Regions from separate parts of the Emergencia sp. genome, predicted to be linked through region 1. Evidence: riboswitches for the same ligand, from Rfam matches in the RefSeq annotation. Region 1 holds a riboswitch; each other region holds the start of a gene.
What was found. Region 1 has a riboswitch for cyclic di-GMP ahead of ACMQ5W_RS09770 (leucine-rich repeat protein). Riboswitches for the same ligand answer to the same signal wherever they lie in the genome.
Positions count from the first base shown of each region.

Region 2: it holds a riboswitch for cyclic di-GMP, as region 1 does, so the genes downstream of both, ACMQ5W_RS08435 (hypothetical protein) here and ACMQ5W_RS09770 (leucine-rich repeat protein) in region 1, are expected to answer to the same signal.
Region 3: it holds a riboswitch for cyclic di-GMP, as region 1 does, so the genes downstream of both, ACMQ5W_RS08735 (Cna B-type domain-containing protein) here and ACMQ5W_RS09770 (leucine-rich repeat protein) in region 1, are expected to answer to the same signal.

Region 1 is NZ_DBFWLQ010000011.1:132,058-136,928, reverse strand. It holds gene ACMQ5W_RS09785 (BlaI/MecI/CopY family transcriptional regulator) at 1-19, shown strand, start outside; gene ACMQ5W_RS09780 (M56 family metallopeptidase) at 21-1,991, shown strand; gene ACMQ5W_RS09775 (hypothetical protein) at 1,988-2,557, shown strand; cyclic di-GMP riboswitch class I at 2,942-3,023, shown strand; gene ACMQ5W_RS09770 (leucine-rich repeat protein) at 3,143-4,871, shown strand, end outside.
Region 2 is NZ_DBFWLQ010000009.1:30,105-34,975, forward strand. It holds gene ACMQ5W_RS08420 (type III pantothenate kinase) at 1-222, shown strand, start outside; gene dusB (tRNA dihydrouridine synthase DusB) at 224-1,186, shown strand; gene ACMQ5W_RS08430 (hypothetical protein) at 1,188-2,399, shown strand; cyclic di-GMP riboswitch class I at 2,462-2,543, shown strand; gene ACMQ5W_RS08435 (hypothetical protein) at 2,636-4,871, shown strand, end outside.
Region 3 is NZ_DBFWLQ010000010.1:58,520-63,390, reverse strand. It holds gene ACMQ5W_RS08760 (sodium:solute symporter family protein) at 1-317, shown strand, start outside; gene ACMQ5W_RS08755 (NAD(P)-dependent oxidoreductase) at 339-1,265, shown strand; gene ACMQ5W_RS08750 (hypothetical protein) at 1,381-1,548, shown strand; gene rpsU (30S ribosomal protein S21) at 1,664-1,843, shown strand; gene ACMQ5W_RS08740 (GatB/YqeY domain-containing protein) at 1,868-2,314, shown strand; cyclic di-GMP riboswitch class I at 2,649-2,733, shown strand; gene ACMQ5W_RS08735 (Cna B-type domain-containing protein) at 2,785-4,871, shown strand, end outside.

The DNA.
Region 1 (4,871 bases):
TGACGAGATGGAGGTCTGAGATGACAAATATATGGGAGTTTTTGCTGCAGACAGCGGAAGTATCTATAACAGCTGCAATTATTTTGATTGTGAAGAGGCTTTTTGCCGACAAGCTATCGCCTAGGTGGCAATATGCGGTCTGGATTTTGTTAGCGTGCAAAATTCTTTTGCCAGCCCGGTTGATGGGGCGGTATTTGAGCGTGACGCTGGCAGCAGGGATAGAAGCAATCAAAATGACGGCAGAATCGACTCTCTCCTCGGCTTACAGCCAGCAGTGGATCCCCATCGGTCAAAATACATCTGTTTTGCCTTTTGTTAATAAGGCACCAGAGTCTGTCACGGACTGGCTCTTTGTCTTATATGTGACGGGGGTGTTGATTTCATTATTGTACTATGGTCTGTCCTATGTGCGGCTGCGCAGGATTCTGCGGCGCAGCAAGAGGGCAGAGGCGGTACTTCTGAAAAAGGTGGAAGAGATTTGCGCGCGATATGCCCTCAGCGGCTGTGAAGTCGTCACAGCAGAAGGAATTCCTTCTGCATTTGTCTGCGGCTTTTTCAGACCACTTTTGGTAGTTCCAGAGGGGGCAGATATTGATGAAAAGATTTTGCTCCATGAGCTTCTGCACAGGACCTATGCGGATGCTTTGCAGAATGCATTTTGGTGTATCCTGCGGGCACTGCACTGGTGCAATCCGTTTCTGCAATATGTCTTTCATCGCATCGGAAACGACATGGAGAGTTTGTGCGATCAGAGGGTTTTGGAGGAACTGGAAGGGGAAGAGCGCCGAGCGTATGGCAAAATTCTGCTTTCTATGACGGATGAGAAATATGCCAGGGCTCCGGGTACGACCTCTATTTCCAATGGCGGAAAAAACATCAAAAGGCGCATTGAAGCCATTGCCCGCTTCAAGAAATATCCCCGTGGGATGGCGTTGGTTTCGGTCTGCGCTTTGATCGTGCTGGCGGCGTCAATCTTTGCCGGAAGTGAGGCGAGCGGCTACGAGACGGATTATCCTGACCTGACCGATTATCGTTCAAAGGTGATGATGGCGGAGGCGAGGATGAACGGATGCACGACGCCGGCAGGTGCGATTGATACTTGGGTCAAGGGCAAGGTGTTCAATCTGCCGAGCTATCTGGCGGCTGTGACGCCTAGCGGCCAACAGGAAGAATTACATAGACAGGTGGAGAAAGGAATGGATTTTTCTTCTGCTATTTCTCATGGGCTGAAGGACGTTCCGTTCTCCGACTATGCGGTATATAACCTGCAGAAAGAAAATGAGCATTGTTATACGGCTCTGGCAGTGATCGAGGGACAGGAGGGATATGAAACGCGGCCCGTACTGACAATCCCTTTGATGATAGAAAAGGATAACGACTGGACGGTAACGCAGAGCGGAAAGATGAACATATATAAATCTCTTTCAGGCATTGGGATTTACTGGGGGTTTGAGGAACTGCCGGGCGCTGTGACATCGGAGGGCAAAGGAAAGACGGGAATCGTCCGTATCAAAGAGCAGACCATCCGTACAGTGGATAATCAGACACAAAATCAGGAGGATTTCTTTGCAGACATGATGGGGAATGGATATTCTTTTGATGTGCGCGCCAAGCGGTCTGCGAAATTTTCCATGGAGAGAATGTTCGTCTGGGGCCAGTATCAGGACTGTAGAAGTGAAGCGGAGCAAAGTAACGTCAAAGTGATTGGAATGATGGCAGCTGTACTTAAACACATGTCTGACGATATTTCAGCGGATCTCATAAAAGAAGAATATCTTGGACAGGAGACCAGTGGGAACAGCAGTGACGGTGTCGGGTATGATTACCGGTATATAGAGCAGCCTTGGGAGGGAAATTTTGACGGGCTGAACTTTCTTTTGTGGGGTTCATCTGATAGTGAACTCGCTAGTTTTGAAGGTTTTGAAACTAGAATTTACCAAGACGGCAAACTGCTGGATACTTTGAGGATCAAGAGGGGGGCGAAGCTATGAACTACTTGAGTGCCATTGGGAAGATCAGCTGGGGATATATTTTCATCTACATCAGCTTGAACCTTGGAACGATAAATATCTTTCCCGCCTGGGCAGGTTTTCTGCTGATCTATCTGTCATTGGACGCAGTGGCAGAGATGCAACCATCGGCAAAACTGCTGAAACCCTTTGCCCTGCTTTTGCTGGCAGAAGATCTGGCAGAATGGGTGCTGAACATATTTTCTATGACACCAGATTTGTATTGGATTGACGTGTTCGCCAACGTGATCATCCTCTATTTTCACTTCCAGCTTCTGACGAACCTTGCGAACATCGCAGAAGGTCAGGGATCTCAGTACGCAGAGAGACTGAAAAAGCTGCGCAGTGTACAGACGGTATTTATGACGGTGATAGCGTTGATTCCCGTCAGCAAGAGAGCTGCGATCACTTTGGCAAAAAGCGGTCTCGTTGTCTTTGGCATCGGACTGTTCGGCGTAATCGTAATGCTTGTTATTTGCGTGACGCTGTTTCAGTACAAAAGGGAACTGAGAGGGATGGAGCAGAACGCTTCATTGGCAGCGGAATGAAGCACTCTGCAGACTGTGCTTTTAACCCCTATTGCTGCAAAAAAATGCGAAAGCACCTAAAAAATCTGTCTTCTGCAAAGGGAGTCTATTTGCGACGATGGCTGTAACCGTTGAAACTTCGTGGTATCCTTCGCTCAGGCCACCATTACAGCCTCTCAACGGCCAGGATATTTAGGTGCTTTTGGCCTTTTTTGATAAAATGACAGGTAAAACCGTATCAAGGGCAGCTTACCTGATCCCTCTGGTTACCTGGCTCGCCATCCGTGTCTTTGCGTGATACTGCTTCGCGCCAAGATTTGAACAGCGGTTGAATAGAAGTGCGTAATAGGGTGGAAACTGATATTGACAAAATACCTGGGGGGGGGTATACTGTAGAAGAAAGAATTAAATATTTGGTAAAGCTGTCGAAAGGCAGTGACACAAAGCTATAGGGTCTTCCCTTTACGGATGGCAGCCAGTTGCACAAATTAGGTGGTTCTAGTTATTATGATTAGGGCTGTTTTTTGTATGGAAGGGAAGAACTTTGTGAATCGGGTTCTTCTTTTTTATTTGTAATGGTATATTTTAAATTTACTAAGTTAGGAGATGTTTAAAATTAAAAAGTACGTTTATAAGTTATTAACAGTTGTGCTGGCGCTTATGGTGGTGCTGAATACATCGGCTATTGGAGTGCTGGCAGGGAGCAACGGTTCAGTTGAGGCGACACCAGAACCAAGGGATTATGCGTTTTCAAATGGGACGATTACTGGACTGAAGACAACATATTTGGATGGACTGACTGACGAACAGAAGCAGAACATTAGACTGGAGATACCAGGAGAAATTAATGGGGAAAAGGTTACTGCGATTGGAGATAGTGCGTTTTCAAAGTGGTACAATAAGAAATATGATGGATATGATTTTGCATCATTGGATTTAAGTAAGGCAACCTCATTAGAAAGTATAGGAAAGGATACCTTTTATTCCTGTAAGAAATTAACTGGAGATTTATGTATTCCGGATACTGTAACCCAGATAGGAGAAAATGCTTTTAGAGAGTGTAAAGCATTTGATGGGACTTTACATCTGCCTAAAAACGTGAAAGTAATATCTAAATATGCATTTTATAATTGTAGCTTTACTGGAAGTTTGGAACTTCCTTCTAACCTAAAAAACATTGGTGATAGTGCCTTTAGACAGAGTTCGGCAAAAGTCAGCTTTACTGGGGAACTGATTCTGCCTGAGAGTGTGATAACGATTGAGGTAGCGGCTTTTTCTGGACAACAAGGATTTTCGGGAGTAGACTTGTCAAAATGCGTAAATGTCACGAGCATTCCAAGTGGCGTCTTTAGATACTGTAATTTTGAAAAGCTAATTATTCCTGAGAACATTCAGACCATTGGACCGAGTGCCTTTGCCGAAAATTCTGCATTGAAAACAGTGTACTTGCCTGAGAGAAAAAATCCAGAAAATGCTGATTTTGTTGCGGAATCAGCATTTGACTCAACTGCGAGTGATTGTGATATAATCTGCAAAAATGAAGATTATGATTATATACACGGGAAGCTCAAGTCCATTGCACAAGGCAAATTGACCTTCCCTGTCACGATATCCTTTAGTGATGATAAGAGTAACACATATGATGATATAGAACGCTTGTATAAGCGCACATATAATTATATAAAACAAAGTGATGGTTCGTGGAAAACAGATACAGCATATACATTTCCCCCAGTGAAAGGGGAAACGAAGAAAGTATGGAGTGTAGAAAAGGACGTAAATAAAGCCGTACGCGAAGGAGATACCATTTCTGAGAAAAAACCAACTCAAACTTTATATGCTGTAAACGGCATTATTGATCCAGTGATTGAATACAGTGAAGGAATTGATAAAGTATATGATGGGAAGCCGGCTAAATTGACTGTAACTGCAATGCATCCAGATATCAAGACCAGTGGTCCATACTATATGGGGGACAAAGTATACTATTATACTTGGAAGTTACTGCAGATTGGTAAGACCGAAACTATTTTACAGGGGATGAATGTAAATGTATGTGAGCTTACAGATGTATATGCCCCAGGACAAGCAATAGGTTGTGAAGTGACTGTACAAGCGTGTACATTAGTACCAAGTTCAAGCAGTAAGGTGACAGCGCAAGCAGTACCTTTCTATACAGAAAAACATACTTTTACGATAAAAATAAGCCAGGCAGAACCAATGGTTAACCCAAACATAGCCTCCGGTGTATACCAAATGACCTCGGGCAATACCGCTTTACCTGAGATAAAGTTATCCGATGGAGACACCCCAGGAGCGATTGCATGGAAGTCTG
Region 2 (4,871 bases), on a different contig from region 1:
GATTATATCGTAAAGAAAATGAAGAAAGAGCTGGAAGCCCTCACAGAATCGGGCAAACCGGTCACCGTGGTTGCCACTGGCGGTCTTTCCACCCTCATCGACGATGGCGTCGATTGTATTGACCACGTCGACAAAATGTTGACACTGGAAGGACTGGAAATCATCTACCAGAAAAATAAGAAACCGACAAAACCGTGCAAAGAAAAAAAGGAACAGATATAAAATGAAAAAAGCCTTAAAAATAGGAAATATTGAACTTGATAATCCTTTTCTTCTGGCTCCACTAGCAGGAATTACAGACGCTCCCACTCGCAGAATCTGCCGCGAGATGGGAGCGGCTTTGGTCTATTCGGAAATGGTCAGCGGCAAAGGGCTGTATTACGGCGATAAGAAGACGGATCAACTGCTGTTTCTCTACGAAGAAGAGAAACCGGTGGCCTATCAGGTCTTCGGCAGCGAACCGGAAATCATGGCATTTACAGCCCGTGCCTTGGAAGAACGGGAAAATGCCATCTTAGATATCAACATGGGCTGCCCTGTACCGAAGATTGTAAAGAACGGGGAAGGCTCAGCCTTGCTGAAACGGCTGGATCTGGTTTATGACTTGATTTCTGCCATGGTCAGCAATACGACAAAACCGGTAACTGCGAAAATACGCATCGGTTTTGACAAATCTTGTATAAATGCCGTGGAGACGGCAAAAGCTATTGAGGAAGCGGGCGCAGCGGCTGTTGCTGTTCACGGCAGGACAAGAGAACAGTATTACAGTGGCAAAGCGGACTGGACACAGATCGCGGCCGTAAAAAATGCGGTCAGCATTCCTGTCATTGGCAATGGAGATGTGACTGACGGCGATTCCGCCTTGGCCATGATGAAAGAAACAGGCTGTGATTTTGTGATGATTGGCCGCGGTGCCTTGGGAAATCCATGGATCTTTCAGGAAGTTCTGGCTGCCTGGAAAGGTGAACCGAGGCCAAATCCGCCGAACATTGCCGAAAAAAAACAAATGATGCTGCGTCATTTTTATGATATGATGGAATTAAAGGGCGAATACGCCGCAGTCCGCGAAATGCGTAAATTTGTGGGCTGGTATCTCAAGGGCATCCCCGGCAGCGCAGCGCTGCGAGGAAAAATCAACCAAATTGATGATGCCGGGGAGCTAACTACTGCGATAGGAGAACTTTAAGATGAAAATCAAAAAGATATTGGTATGTCTATTTATCGTATGCACGATGGTCATGTCTTTTACGATGACAGCCTCTGCAAACATTGTGGACGACCTTAAGAAAGAACCCAACGCTATGGCGCTTGTCACCATAGATAATGAAGATTGCACAGAAATATCGAATTTAAAAGACTTGAGTGTGCGGATTACCGCACCTGGCACCAACATCAATATCACCATTCCCGTTGAAGAAGTGAAGGAGGATGGGGAGACCCTAGGTCTTTGGCTGGGTTATCCGAAGGATCGGATCAGCGATGCCATCATGAAGGAACTGGCGGAAGTGCAAGGGAAAATAGATTTAGGAACCTATGAAAAGGATCCGGAAAAATTTCTAACAGATGTAGACAACATCTTGTCAAAGTTTCATGTGGAGATTATCGGCCTTCCGGAGAATCATTATTCTGTTGTCAGCAGTTCCATCATTCTCACAAACGATATTTTTCAGCAGATTGTGGACATGTTTAAGGAAATAATCAAAGCGGAAGTCGGCGACTTTGATAGTTTTACTGACTTAATTGATCGTCTGCTGAAGGAGCAGGGTTATACTATGGAAGAGTTTTTGGCAGAACTGGAACCTGAAGATGCAGCGGCTGTCAAGAATCTGATTGAAAACCTGGACCCTCTGCTGGATTATATCACCAGCTCGGAATACTCTGGCTTACTCATTGCAGGTGCAGAGTTGGCCTGTGAGTGTCCATCCATAGATTACTTCCAGATTATTCACAGGTATTATGAACGTGCCGACGGAAAGCTGAAGCTTCTGGGCACCGTTTACGAGGGCAGCTACGATGATTACTACGAAGAGAAATTTTTACAGGGCTATGCTGGTGATATCATCAACGCCAAGGATTTTATAAACTGTAAATATGACGGAAAACTATTTGAATATATGGGCAGTTATGACTCCTATGTGCTCTACGATGACTACAAATGGTCCGACTATAAACTGGATTCGTTTACATTGGGAGATTGGGAGACAGATGGACTGGTGCTTCGTTATGTGATTGACAGCGGCAAAACCGCTGCCTCTGCAGAAAGTGCCGCCGGTGACCCGGACAAAGGCTCCGCATTGCCTGATACGGGCGATCGGTCGTCTCTGGGCATGTATATCGTGCTGTTATTCACAGCCCTGGGTGCGTCAGGTGCCATTGCAGGGTATCATAGGAAGAAGTAGGCCCGATAGAAAGATTCGGGATTGAAGGATAAAGAAAAAGAGAGTATACTTATAGGTAGAAAAATTGAAAAGAGCAAACTTGTCGAAAGGCAGGGACGCAAAGCTATAGGGCCTGTTCCAGAAGGATGGCTGCCAGTTGCCAATGTACTATCAGATTGTATATTTATGATTTGGGACAGGCGTTGGCCTGTCTCTTTTTAATGAACCGAAATAAAGCATGAGGAGAAAACGATAATATGAAGAAGTTTTTAGCAATGTTGCTCACTGTGGGTCTGGTAATCTCTATGATCCCGGGCATTGCATTTGCAGAAGAAGAGCAGGCAGAGGCGGTAGCTCAGATTGGAGAGGAAAAGTACTCTACACTTCAAGAGGCATTTAGCGTTGCAAAAGATGGATCAAAGATCATTTTGCTTGCAGACGTGAATGAAGAAATCACGATCGATCATAAGAGTCATTATAATATCACTTTGGATTTGAGCGGATTTTCCCTGGGGAGGGGGTACCCTATTAAGAATGTCACCAGTTATTTGACCATTCAGGACAGTAGTGTAGGACAGACAGGACAAGTAGATGCTTCAATTGAGCTTGACGGCGGCAATACCACTTGGAAAAGTTCGAAGCTCACAATATTGAGCGGAACTTTCACGGGAGACATCGTTGCAGGCAATAAGGGTACGCTTTATGTTAAAGGCGGGACGGTTGACGGTGCGATTATAAAAAACTCGGGCACAGTGGTGTGCACTGGTGGCTTATTTAAAGTGAAACCGGGAAATGATATGTTGGAAATAGGATATCTGGCCAGCGAAGAACCGATAGATGGCTATTACCAAGTGGAATCGGATAAAGCCGCGCAGATTGGAAATACCACTTATAATACGCTGAAACAAGCTTTGACAAAGGCGAAAGATGGAGATACTGTGCGTCTCTTGAAGGATCAAATAAATATACGAAGTATAAACTATTATGAGATAGATAAGTCTATAATATTAGACCTGAATGGTAAGACAATTTCGACGTCAAGTAATAAGACAATTTATGTTAATAAATATGGTGAAACAAAAAATATAACGATCAAAAACGGAACCATACGCAACACAAACACGTCGGGAGAACCGTCTATGGGAATTGTAGCGGAGCAGAGAGTCAATCTGACCTTGGAGAATGTGATGTTAGAAGCAGTCGGTTCTAATAGTTACGGTATTTTTATAAATCCCCAAAATAATGCTGTGCAGCCAACGATTACCGTCAAGGGCGATCAGACGAAAATTTCGGGTAACATAGCAGGTATTGCTGTGAACGGTTATAGCAAGGATGTAGGTGCGACGACTCTAATTGTGGAAGGCGGAACCATTGAAGGAGGAAGGTATGGTGTAGCAGGCAATGGAGAGCAACACAATACGAACATCACGGTAAATGGCGGAACGATTAATGGGGGCTCTTGCGGTATTTTCAATCCGCAGGATGGCAAGCTGAATATTTCTGGCGGAACCATTGCAGGTGCTACAGGGGTTGAACTGCGGGCAGGGGAACTGAACGTTACAGGCAATCCTGTGATTACTGCTACGGGCGCGTACACGTCTAACAGCAATGATTCAGGTTCTACCAGCACCGGCGTCGGCATTGCAGTAGCGCAGCATACAACCAAGCTGCCGATTTCGGTGAATATTTCCGGCGGAACTATCAAGGGCGTAAGGGCACTGGATGAAAAAAATCCAGAGAAGAATCCAGAAGAAAGTATCTCGAAGGTAAGCATAGAGGTTACAGATGGCAGCTTTGTGGGCGATGTATGTGCAGTAGATGTTTCAAAATTCATCTCTGGTGGGATATACTCCGCTGATTCAACCGGTTTTGTTGATGATAACAGCTATGCGTACAAAATGAACGCAAAATATATCGTTGCGTCAGAGGGATATCAGGCTGCAAACTGGGTATTTGAAAAAGATGTAGCTAATGACAAGCTTTATATTGGCACCTATCATCCCCCATATATTCCACCTGCTCCAGTTGATCCGATAACCAACACCGGTTCTGCTTCATCTGAATCGGCCACAACCAATGCAGATATTAGTAAGGATCCGGCTTCTACAACAGAGCAGAAAACAGAAATTATGGACGACAAAACTGAAGTGACAACGACAACGATCAAGATTGCGCCGGACACGGCAGAGAAGCTTGCGCAGAGGGCAATTCAACACAGTTCTGCCCATATCATCATTGATGCGACCACGGGCAAGGCGGGAAATACTGCTGCGGGTAACAAGACAGAAGTTGTTCTTCCGGCGACCACGATTTTGACCCTGGCCGAAAACACAGCAGCAGATGTTGTGATAAAATCAGATATAGCTGAGATTACTCTGGATGCAAAAGCAGTCAACGCGGTTGCTGCGCAGACAAGTGGGGAGATAGCCGCAAATGATACAGTAATCGTGGTTGCCCAAAAGGTCAAGGACGAAAGCAATGAGATGAGATTTG
Region 3 (4,871 bases), on a different contig from region 1:
GCATACTGGGCATTATCGTGGCATTGTTCATTACAAGTCTACTTGACTATCTGACCGCAGTATTCAGCATCGTAGGTTCTGCTTTGGTACCAGTGCTGGTAGCTGCCCTGTTCTTTAAATATAAGACGTCAAAAAGAGCTGCTACCTTATCCATTATCCTGGGCGGCGGCATCCCGGCTGTTCTATTCTTTACCGTAGGATACGATGTACCGCTGGGCGACCCGACATTCATCGGTGTGGGAGCATCTATTTTGACTTTGATTATTGGCTCGCTGATTTGGAAGGATAAAGTCAGCGTAGAAGAGAAAGCGGCATAAGCTTAGTAAGGTGGTGTTAATTTGAAATTTTGTCTAATTGATGCAGGTATTTTTATAGATAAACCGGAACTATTGGATCCGTTGAGGGCCATAGGCGAAGTAGAAGTCTTCAATGGCATACCTGCAGGAACGGAAGAAGTTATCGAACGGGCAGGTGATGCCGACGTTATCGCTTTCGGGTTGATGCAGTTTACTGAGGAAATGCTGGACGCTCTCCCAAAATTGAAGATACTTCAATTTATCGGCACAGGCATGTGGAACTTTGTCAATGTCGATTACGCCGAGGGCAAAGGAATCAGAGTGCTCAATATTGACGGCTACGGAAGTAATGCGGTTGCGGAATTCGCAACTGCCATGGCATTAGCGCTGGCAAAAAATATCCCTTCTGCCGACAGGGTATTGAAAGAGGACAGATGGAGCATCGACGGTTTGATGGGTAAGGAAATGAAAGGATCTACAGTCGGTGTTGTCGGCACCGGGAGCATCGGGCGCTTATCCGCAGAAAAGTTTGCAGCACTGGGAGCTGAAGTCATAGCCTGTGATATCTATGAAAGCGATTATTTAAAAGAAAATTACAATATTCAATATAAATCCATGAAAGAAGTTTTTATGGAGGCAGATATTGTAACCTTACATATGAAAGTAACGGAAGAAAATGAAAGGATTATCGATCAAAAATTATTATCGCTGATGAAAAAAGACGCACTTTTAATCAATGTAGCCAGAGCGGAATTGGTCAACACAGAAGATTTATATAAAGCGTTGATTTCGGGGAATCTGGCTGGCGCCGCCATCGATGTATATGACAGCGAGCCGCCAACGGCGAGGGATTATCAGCTTGCTCAGCTGAAAAATGTTATCGCCACACCGCACATCGGCTATTATACTCAGGAAGCTAATGACAACTCGATCAAAATGACGGTCTCCTCTATCTTAGCCGCTCTATAGGCTTTAGGTGGAGTCTGGAAAAGGAATGTTTGGCATCATTCCTTTTCTTTTTTACAACATTTAAAATGGCTGCAAAATAAGCTCAATATGCATAACACCATTGAGGAGATGGGTTATGCAAATCGAGGCTGACGAAGGCAAAAACTTAGAAGTATTAGTGAAACAAACATTTTGCATAACCCTAGAAAGCGTAAATTCCGCCAAATCGGCAATCGGCTTTAGATTCAGTCGTTTCAGGGCAAAGGGGGCAGACTCGCCGCTATTTGCTGAAAAGTTAAAGTAACGAATTTCAAAAATTGACTTGCCTATCTCGCTCAAAAATAGTATAATAATCCCGTTATAGGCACAAGACTGTTCACAGCTTAATATTTCAAGTTGGTCAGGAGGTGAATTGGAATATGGCACAAGTTATCGTAAGAGAAAACGAAAGTTTGGAAAGCGCTCTGAAGAGATTTAAGAGATCATGCGCTAGAGACGGCGTTATGAGCGAACTTAGAAAAAGAGAGCACTACGAAAAGCCGAGCGTAAAAAGAAAGAAAAAGTCTGAAGCCGCTAGAAAAAAGGCTAAGAAATACTAGTCATTTAGGATCGAGGTGATATAAATGGCTTTGAAAGAACAACTTATGGCCGATTTTAAAGACGCGATGAAAGCCCGCGACGAAATCGCCAAGAATACAATCAGTCTCACCCGTGCGGCCATCAAGCAGTACGAGGTGGACAACAGAGAAGAACTAGACGATGCAGGCATTATTGCAATTTTATCTAAGCAAGTTAAAATGCGTAAAGATGCCCTCGCTGATTTTGAAAAAGCTGGAAGAACAGATCTAGTCGACGCATATAATCAAGAAATTGAAATTCTTAACCGCTATCTGCCTGAACAATTATCGAGAGAAAAAGTTCTTGAGATTGTAAAAGAGACTGCAGCCTCACTTGGAATCGAAGGAGGCAAGCAGAACATGGGTAAGCTGATGGGATCCGTCATGGGTAAGGTCAAAGGCCTTGCTGATGGGAACCTGGTCAAAGATGTCGTGATGGAATTTCTTTCATAATATCTGACTTACGGACAACCTGGTAGAAATACCAGGTTGTTTTTTTATTCATAGGAAATATCAAAGAACGCATCTTGCAGAGCGTCGCTCCTTGTGGGCGACATTTGGAAATAGGAATCTTTGATACCGCCATTTCCACTTTTTTTATCCATTTAATTCCGGTTTAGGGCGGTAAAGCCCGGCTTGTGCAAACTGTATTGAAAAAATTATCTGAAAAGGATATTCTGTCTGTAGATATATAAAGCAGAATGGAAATCTGCTGTGGCGGAAAGAACTAGTACGCTTTGATATCTGATGTCAGATGCAGAAGTAATCTGCACAAAATATGAAAAAGGAGGAATCTTGCCAAAGCCGGCGAAAGCCGGTGACGGAAAACTAAAGGGCCTTACCATCCCCATGGTTGGCAGCCAGTTGTCCGGGCACGGACATATGCCCGGTAAAAGCGGAAACTCCCGCAAGATGGGGAAGTTATGAAAAAATTAAGGAAGACAGCCAGTATTTTTCTCAGTTTCATGATTGTTCTGGGAATGATGCCAGCAATGGTCTTTGCAGGTGGAGGAGAGGTTCAGATCAGTAAAGACAGCAGTTCTCAGATCGGTCCATACTACGAGATCGTTGATACTGACGGTACATGGGCAGGTGAACCAACGCTAGAAGGCGCTACCCAGCAAAGCTATGCCGATGGCCAAGTAAAGGTAAACAAGACGATCAAAGGTACTGACCAGGAGAATGTCTTTGACATTGACTTAGAAGTTATCACTAAAGACGAAATCAAAACTACTGAGTTATCTGAAGATGCTGCAACTGTGTTAGTCATTGATACCTCTGGCAGCATGGACGACAGAAGCCGCCTTCCGGAGGCACAAAAAGCAGCGCAGGCATTCATCGATGAATTTGCCAAAAGCAATGCTCAGCGGAAAATTGCCATCGTTTCTTTCAGCGGCTGGGAAGATAAACACATCAGCGGAGCATCGACGAAACAGATGTGGACTGATGCCAGCAATCTTAAACAGCAGGGCAGCGGACAGTGCGGTGCAATCAGCGGACTTTCTGCAAATGGCGGTACAAACATTGAAGCAGGCCTGCAGTTGGCAAAAAATCTTTTGGCGCAGGATGCAGTAAAAGATATCCGCAATAAGAACATCGTTCTTTTGACAGATGGTGTACCGACCTACGGTATCAGCAGTAAAGCAGACAGAACGTCTACTGAGGTCATTTGTCCAGACGGAAAGCACATGATCGGTAACGGACAGAAACTCAGTCACGACATTCATGGGCAGATTGAAAGCATGGATTTTGCAGGTATCAATCGTTATGCTGTCTATGTTGGCGATGAGGGACTGTATTGCTCTGAGAAAGGATGTCCTCTGCACAAAACCCAAGGCGGCTGGTGGGAGACTAATGTAAAAACTCCAGTGGGCACTTGGCTTAACCAATGCGGATTTACAACCTATACGACACAGGATGCAGGGCAGCTTACGAGTATTTTTGAACAGATCTCTGAGATGATTTTGCTGCAAGCGCAGGCATGGGTTCTTACTGATCCGATGGGAGAACATATCGACTTTGTAGAATTCAGCAGAGAAGCTAATCCGATTGGAGAATTTTCTTATAGTTCAAATTCGAAGACGATTACCTGGGATTTGAAGAAAGCGCTGCCAAAGGTACAGGAAGATAAGCAGTACACCTATCAGCTCAGTTATCGCATCAGATTAGATAATCTGGAAGCCGGATTTGAGTCGGAAAAATGGTACCCAACCAATGGAATCACTTCTATGACTTATCTGATCAAGGAAGCTGGCGATGACAGTCCGATTGAACAGAGTGATTTGAAAACAGCGTATTTTAATATCCCGTCGGTTAAGGGAATGACAGCAAGCACCAAGTTTCAGAAAGTTGACGAAAACAATCAACCGATGGAGGGTGTAGAGTTTGCGCTAAAGACCGCGGACGATGAAAACTTTGTTCAAAATGCTGTCAGTAATGAGGATGGAACACTGAACTTCACTAACATTCCATCAGGTCACACGTACATATTGTCAGAGACAAAGGCACCAGAAGGATATGTCAAGGCGCAGAATCAGGAATTCAGTGTAGCTTATGGCCTTGTCAGTGACATAGCGGGCGATGGAACCATTCAGAATCTGCCTGGTGTAACAAACTTTACTGTTAGTAAGATTTGGGAAGATAATGATGATCAAGAGAAAAAACGCCCTGAGTCCATCACAGTAAACTTGCTTGCAAATGGAAAAGTAATCCGCACTGCAACACTTGAAGCACCACCGTCTGAACAAGATGAAGGCGAGGATGAATCTTCAAAAGATAGTGATATAAATGGAGATGATGCAGTTCAAAAACCGGCAGAAGAGAATAGCGATGATGCGGTTCAGAAACCAACAGAAGAGAATAGCGATGATGCGGTTCAGAAACCGACAGAAGAGAATAGCGATGATGTGATCCAGAAGCCGACAGACGTAGGTCCCGCAGAAGGAAATGATGATCAGCTTCAAGAAAATGATGAAAATAATTCAGACCTTGAAAAGGACAATGGCACCAA